2 regions of the Pseudomonas kulmbachensis genome follow, and region 1 is predicted to be linked to the other one. Evidence: riboswitches for the same ligand, from Rfam matches in the RefSeq annotation. Region 1 holds a riboswitch; the other holds the start of a gene.
What was found. Region 1 has a riboswitch for manganese ahead of mntP (manganese efflux pump MntP). Riboswitches for the same ligand answer to the same signal wherever they lie in the genome.
Positions count from the first base shown of each region.

Region 2: another riboswitch for manganese. It lies ahead of U5A05_RS04375 (TMEM165/GDT1 family protein); the one in region 1 lies ahead of mntP (manganese efflux pump MntP).

Region 1 is NZ_OY817088.1:2,983,592-2,987,000, forward strand. Features, by position in the region: gene U5A05_RS13635 (TauD/TfdA dioxygenase family protein) at 1-823, opposite strand, end outside; gene U5A05_RS13640 (hypothetical protein) at 1,090-1,527, shown strand; yybP-ykoY riboswitch at 1,754-1,923, shown strand; gene mntP (manganese efflux pump MntP) at 1,931-2,500, shown strand; gene U5A05_RS13650 (SMP-30/gluconolactonase/LRE family protein) at 2,541-3,409, opposite strand, start outside.
Region 2 is NZ_OY817088.1:915,317-918,725, reverse strand. Features, by position in the region: gene U5A05_RS04385 (2-hydroxyacid dehydrogenase) at 1-313, shown strand, start outside; gene U5A05_RS04380 (class I SAM-dependent methyltransferase) at 344-1,342, shown strand; yybP-ykoY riboswitch at 1,392-1,513, shown strand; gene U5A05_RS04375 (TMEM165/GDT1 family protein) at 1,604-2,188, shown strand; gene U5A05_RS04370 (M48 family metallopeptidase) at 2,241-3,062, opposite strand; gene U5A05_RS04365 (SOS response-associated peptidase) at 3,097-3,409, opposite strand, start outside.

The DNA of each region.
Region 1 (3,409 bases):
GATGGATCAGTGAGCGGTTGTCCCAGAACACCAGGTCGTGGGGCTGCCATTGGTGGCGATAGATGTTCTCTGGCAGCACGCTGTAGGCGTAAAGCTCGGCCAGCAACTGACGGCTTTCGTCTTCGGGCAGGCCGACGATACGGGTGGTGAAACCCTCACTGACAAACAGCGCCTTGCGGCCATTTTCCGGGTGGGTACGGACCACCGGATGCACCACTTCGCTGACCTGTGCCAGTTGCTCCGGGGTCAGGGTCGGGCGCCAGTTGCCTTCGAATTTGCTTTCGCTGTAACGCGCGGTATACGAGTGCGCGGCCGAGCGGCCCTCAACTGCATTGCGCAACGCTTGCGGCAAGCCATCCCAGGCTTTGTGCATATCGGCAAACAGGGTGTCACCACCTTCGGATGGCAGCTCTTGGGCATGCAGCATCGACCCCAGGCTCGGCAGCTCCTTATAGGAAAGATCGGAGTGCCAGAACTTGCCCGCATCGCCTAGACCGATGGATTGGCCGTTTTCTATAATGTTGGAGACGATCAGGATTTCCGGGTGGCCGGTCAGCAGAAACTGCTTGAGCACATGGATTTGTAAAATGCCGAAGCGACGGCTGAAGGCAATCTGTTGCTGCGGGGTAATGCGCTGATCGCGGAACACCACCACGTGATGCTCCAGATGGGCGCGGTGAATACGCGCAAAGTCCTGGTCATTGATCGACAATGCCAGATCAAGGCCGATAATCTCGGCACCCACTGCGCCGCTGAACGGGCGGATTTCAAAGGCTTGAGGGGCGATGCTCACGGCAATCGCAGAGGCAGACGGTGCAGACATAAATCACTCCCACGCAGGGCACACCCAATGGCGCGCCAATCGATCAGAAACTCACGGAGGTCCCGTGCTGGTTCATTTCGTGCGGCGCGTCGATTGGTCGACCTGTACGCAGGGATATGACTTTATAGATATAAGAAATTTAATTTAAATACTTTTATAGAATAAGCATATGAGTGGTTGCTCGTTGTTTTTTGCCTTTTTGACTAAAGCACCGGCGCGATCTGCCGATGGCCTTGAATGACATAAAGTCAAAAGGACGAATCGACATGGTTGGCAGCATCAATCCCCTGGCATCGAGCCTGAATATTCAGAGCACGCCCGGCACGACCACCATCAAAGCCCCCGACAGCACCGCGGTGAGTGACACCAGCACGGCAGCCACCGACCCGGTGAAACCGCGGGCATCCAGAGACGCGAATGCGGCGCCAGCGGCTGACACCAGTGATGACAGCTCGGACGCGGTCAAGCAGCTTAAAAAACACATCGCCCAACTGCAGAAACAACTGCAGCAGCAGATGCAGGAATTGCAAAAGATCCAGGCCAGCAACATGAGCGCCGAGGCAAAGATGGCAGCAGTGGCTGGCGCCCAGGCACAAGTGGCCGCGACCGTTGGGGCGTTGCAGGAGGCGACGGCAGCATTGCTACAAGCGCTGACAATTCAGGGTAAAGGTGGTTCGGGTTCCATGGTCAGCACCTCGGCCTGACGATACGCCACCCCTGTAGCCGCTGACGAGTAGCACGAGGCTGCGTTCGGCTGCGCAGCAGTCGCAAACCCTAAATCCCGGACTCAACTGACACACCATAGCGTCTGATTTCACGACGACTTCGTCGCCGAACGCAGCCTCGCTACTCTCCTCAGCGGCTACAGTACGAATCAACCTGGGCAAGATTTAGCCTTTCAGCTTTTTTTCTGATTTTGCTGCTATAGTCCGCCCCCTCTTTGGGGAGTAGCTGGCCGTCACGCAAGTGGCGGCGCTCTGGTCAACATTCTCGGCAACCTGCCGTGGCCATAGCATCCGTCTGGATTTGCGAGACCAACGTCATACCTGTGCTGAAGTCGGGCGCGCAGTGCTATGTCGTTGTCTCAAGCCCGACTGGATGACTGAATTGAACCCAATTGCCCTGATTCTCCTGGCCTTTGCCATGTCCACCGACGCTTTTGCCGCCGCCATCGGTAAAGGCTCCAGCCTGCACAAACCACGTTTCAGCGAAGCACTGCGCACCGGCCTTATCTTCGGCGTGATTGAAGCCATTACGCCCGTAATCGGCTGGGCCATCGGCCAGGCCGCCAGCAGTTACGTCACGCAATGGGATCACTGGATTGCCTTCACCCTGCTGCTGGGGCTGGGCCTGTACATGATCTACAACGGGGTCAAGCCCGAAGAAGACGAACCCGAAGACAAACCGTCGCAACACGGATTCTGGATTCTGGTGGTCACAGCTATTGCCACCAGTATCGATGCCTTGGCAGTCGGCGTTGGCCTGGCATTTGTCGACGTCAATATCCTGGTGGCCGCAGCCGCCATCGGTCTCGCCACCATGACCATGGTGATCATCGGCACCATGCTCGGACGCGCACTCGGTAGCCTGGTCGGCAAGCGTGCCGAGATTGTTGGCGGGGTGGTGTTGATCATCGTGGGTGCCACGATTCTGTATGAGCATCTGAGCGCGGTGTAACACTTGCAGGGCTCTGGCCTTGCGCCAGAGCCCTGTGCCGTTACGGCACCTGCGCCCCCGCCACAGCCACATGAATCATGTAGAGCGAGGTATTGGCCGCAATAAACAGCCGATTGCGTCGCGGCCCACCAAATGTAAGGTTGGCGACTTTTTCCGGCAATTTGATCTTGCCCAGCATGACCCCATTCGCATCAAAGCACTGAATCCCGTCCCCCGCGCTGGTCCAGATATTACCCTGGACATCAATGCGCAACCCGTCAGGTATGCCCGGCTCGATATGAGTCAGAACCCTAGAACTGCCCAAGCGACAGTTGTCGACAACCTGTATGGCGCGGATATGGTGCGCCGCATCCGGGTCGTGGGAACGGGCCGAGTCGGCGATATACAGGGTTTTCCCATCCGGGGAAAACGCCAGGCCGTTGGGCTGTTCAAAGTCGTCAGCCACGCAGGCAATTTGCAACGTGTGCGGGTCGATGCGGTAGACGTTTCGCCCGCTCTGTTCAGGCTCGGCCTGGTAGCCTTCGTAGTCGCTGAGAATGCCGTAAGTCGGGTCGGTGAACCAGATGCCACCGTCGCTGTGCACCACTACGTCGTTGGGCGAATTCAAGCGCCGGCCTTCAAACTGGTCAGCCAGCACGGTAATGCTGCCGTCGGGTTCGGTGCGGGTGACGCTGCGGGTGCCGTGCTGGCAGGTTACCAATCGCCCTTGTATGTCGCGGGTGTTGCCGTTGGCAAAGTTGGAGGCGGCACGAAACACCGAGACGCCCTGCTCCGGGGTCCAGCGCAGGATGCGCTGATTGGGAATGTCACTCCATAACAGGTAGCCACCGTCGTTGAACCACACTGGCCCCTCTGCCCAGCGGCACTGATCGTAAAGGCGCTCAAGCTGGGTGTTGGGCAAGGTCAGGC
Region 2 (3,409 bases), 2.1 Mb from region 1:
CATCGGTGCTCGCGAGCTCGCGCTACTCAAGCCCGGAGCCTTTGTGGTCAACACTGCGCGCGGTGGCATGATCGACGAGCAGGCTCTGGCCGACGCCTTGCGCAGCGGTCACCTGGGCGGCGCGGCGACCGACGTGCTGAGCGTCGAACCGCCCCGTGACGGCAATCCGCTGCTGGCAGCCGACATCCCGCGCCTGATCATTACCCCGCACAGCGCCTGGGGTAGCCGCGAGGCTCGCCAGCGGATCGTCGGCCAACTGGCGCAAAACGCCGAAGCGTTCTTCAACGGTACAGCGCTGCGAGTCGTCAGTTGATAGACTGCGCCCCTTTTTGAGGAGCAGATTATGGATCCGCGCAGTGAAGTACTGCTTCGTCAGCCTGAATACTTTCAAGGTTCGGTGCTGTTGGTCGGCTTGCCGGCTGACGAACTACTGAGTGAATTGCCCGATGCCCACGGCTGGTGCTGGCACGCCGGTGATCAGGCCGTGCTCGACGCCCGTTTTGAAGGACGCGTGCAGTTCGGTGTCGAAATTCCGCAACGGGCGTTTGACACCGCTGTGGTGTTTCTGCCCAAGTCCAAGGAGCTGAGTGACTACGTGCTCAAGGCGGTGGCCTCACGCCTGCCCGGCGCCGATGTATTTTTGGTCGGGGAAAAAAAGGGCGGCATTGAAGGCGCGTCCAAGCAACTGGTTCCGTTCGGCAAACCACGCAAGCTCGACAGCGCGCGCCATTGCCAACTGTGGCAAGTGACGGTGGATAACGCCCCGCAAGTGCCGGTACTGGAAGACCTCGCGCAACATTACGAACTGCCGCTGGCCGAAGGCCCGCTTAAAATCGTGAGCCTGCCAGGTGTATTCAGCCACGGTCGCCTGGATCGCGGCAGCGCCTTGCTGCTTGAACATCTGGACAAACTGCCCAGCGGCCACGTGCTGGACTTCGGCTGCGGCGCGGGCGTACTCGGTGCTGCGGTCAAGCGGCGTTACCCGCACAACACTGTGACCTTGCTCGATGTGGATGCCTTCGCCACTGCCAGTAGCCGTCTGACCCTTGCGGCCAACGGTCTGGAAGGCGAAGTGATTACCGGCAACGGTATCGACGCAGCACCTATGGGCCTGAACTCGATCCTGAGTAACCCGCCGTTCCATGTCGGGGTGCATACCGATTACAAGGCAACCGAGAACTTGCTGCAAAAAGCAGTGAAACATCTGAAATCTGGTGGCGAACTACGAATTGTGGCCAACAGCTTCTTGCGCTATCAACCGTTGATCGAAGAGCATTTTGGTGCCTGTGCGGTCAAGGCTGAAGGTCAGGGTTTTCGGATTTACAGTGCCAAGCGTCGCTGAGGTGATTGGCAAATAAGAGCTTGCCGGATCGGATTTGCCTAGGCAGAATCCGCTCCGTCCTAGGGGAGTAGTCTCCCTTGAGCTCCACGCTCATTCGGCATACGTCAACATACTTGGTCAACAGACCATGGCGTATGCGACCCAGGTGTCCGCACAGACGGACCGGGGTTTGACAAGACCTATGACACGAACACCTTACCCGGGGCGGGAAGGCTGTACGTGTCATAGCCGTGTCGACCCGCCCCTGGAAACCACCTGATGATGCTCGACTCCTTACTCGTTCCTACCGCAATCGTTGCCTTGGCCGAAATCGGCGACAAGACGCAGCTGCTCGCTCTCATTCTCGCCGCACGCTTTCGCAAACCCTGGCCGATTATCGCCGGTATCGTGGTCGCAACCCTGGCCAACCATGCCGCAGCCGGTGCAGTGGGCGCCTGGTTCAGTACCTTCTTCAGCGATGCAATGCTGCACTGGATCCTCGCCGCGAGCTTTACCGCTACCGCGTTGTGGACCCTGGTGCCCGACAAGATGGACGACGACGAAGCCAGCACTGCCCGCAAGTACGGGCCGTTCGTCACCACTCTGATCACGTTTTTCATTGCCGAAATCGGCGACAAGACCCAGGTTGCGACCGTGATGCTCGCCGCGCAATACCCGGACCTGTGGCTCGTCATTATCGGCACCACCCTGGGCATGCTGATTGCCAACGTGCCGGTGGTATTGGCGGGTAACTTTGCGGCCGACAAATTGCCGCTGACCTTGATCCGCCGTCTTGCAGCCACCGCATTCGTGGTACTGGCCGTCGTGGCGGTGTACAAGGCGATGGCGATCAGCGGCTGGGTTTAAAAGCGCCCTCACCCTAACCCTCCGGGAGAGGGTTGGGGTGAGGCCCTGGCCGTTACTGGGTTTTCGGCGCCTGCTGATACAGCGGCATCACCTTCGGGATTGCCGCTTGCAGGGCTGCAATCCGGCTGCTGGAAGCCGGGTGAGTGCTCATGAATTCAGGCGGAGCGTTCTGTGATTGCTGGGCCATTTTCTGCCACAGGGTGATCGCCGCATTCGGGTTGTAACCCGCACGGGCAGCAAGCTCCAGGCCGATCAGGTCCGCTTCGTTTTCATTGCTGCGGCTGTTGGGCAAGGTCAGGCTGTAGTTCACCACGGTATCGGCCAGCCCCATGCTGTCCTGCCCCAAACCCAGCAAGGCACCAGCTCCCTGCTTGGCGATCTCGATGCCATAGGCCTTGGACATGGACTCACGCCCGTGCTCACGCAAGGCGTGGGCGATTTCATGGCCCATGATCGCGGCGATTTCGTCATCGCTGAGCTTCAGCTGATCAATGATCCCGCTGTAAAAGATGATCTTGCCGCCTGGGCCGCAGTTGGCGTTGAGCTCGTCACTCTTGATCAGATTGACTTCCCAATTCCATTGCGCGGCATCCGGGCGAAAGGCCGGGGCCTGGGCAATCAGTCGGTTGGCGATCGCCTGCAAGCGCTTGGCGTTAGCACTGGTTTTGTCCAGCGCGCCCTTGGTGCTCGCTTCGCTGACAGTCTGCTGATACGACTGCGCATACATTTGGTCAACCTGCTGGCTCGACAGCATGCTGAACATGTACTGCTTGCGCTCAACACCGACCGCGCCGCCATTGGTGGTATTCACCGCCTGGCAACCACCCAGCAACAACCCGGCGCCCACTGCGCACACTACCGCTAACTTACCCATCAAAGATCTCCATAAAGATGGTGCGCATCGTATCTCAACCCGGCGTCAGGCACTCGGGCGCATTGAGCTTGGGATCGTTGACCAGATTGGCCAACGGCCGTTCGCGCAATGGCGTCTGCGGGCTGGCAAGCAGCGCCTGCAAAACATGCAAGGGGGTTTCGGGGTCAAGCCAGGCCTGCTGGCCCGCTTCGTCCAGAATCAATGGCCGGCGCTGACTGGCGGCGGCCTGGGTGATCACCGCAGTACTCAGCCACACATGCCCTTCGACGGGATAAGCCTCCCAGATACCGGCAAAAAACAGCGAAGAACCCTCGCCCGGCGTCAGCCAATAGGGACGTTTGCGGGTA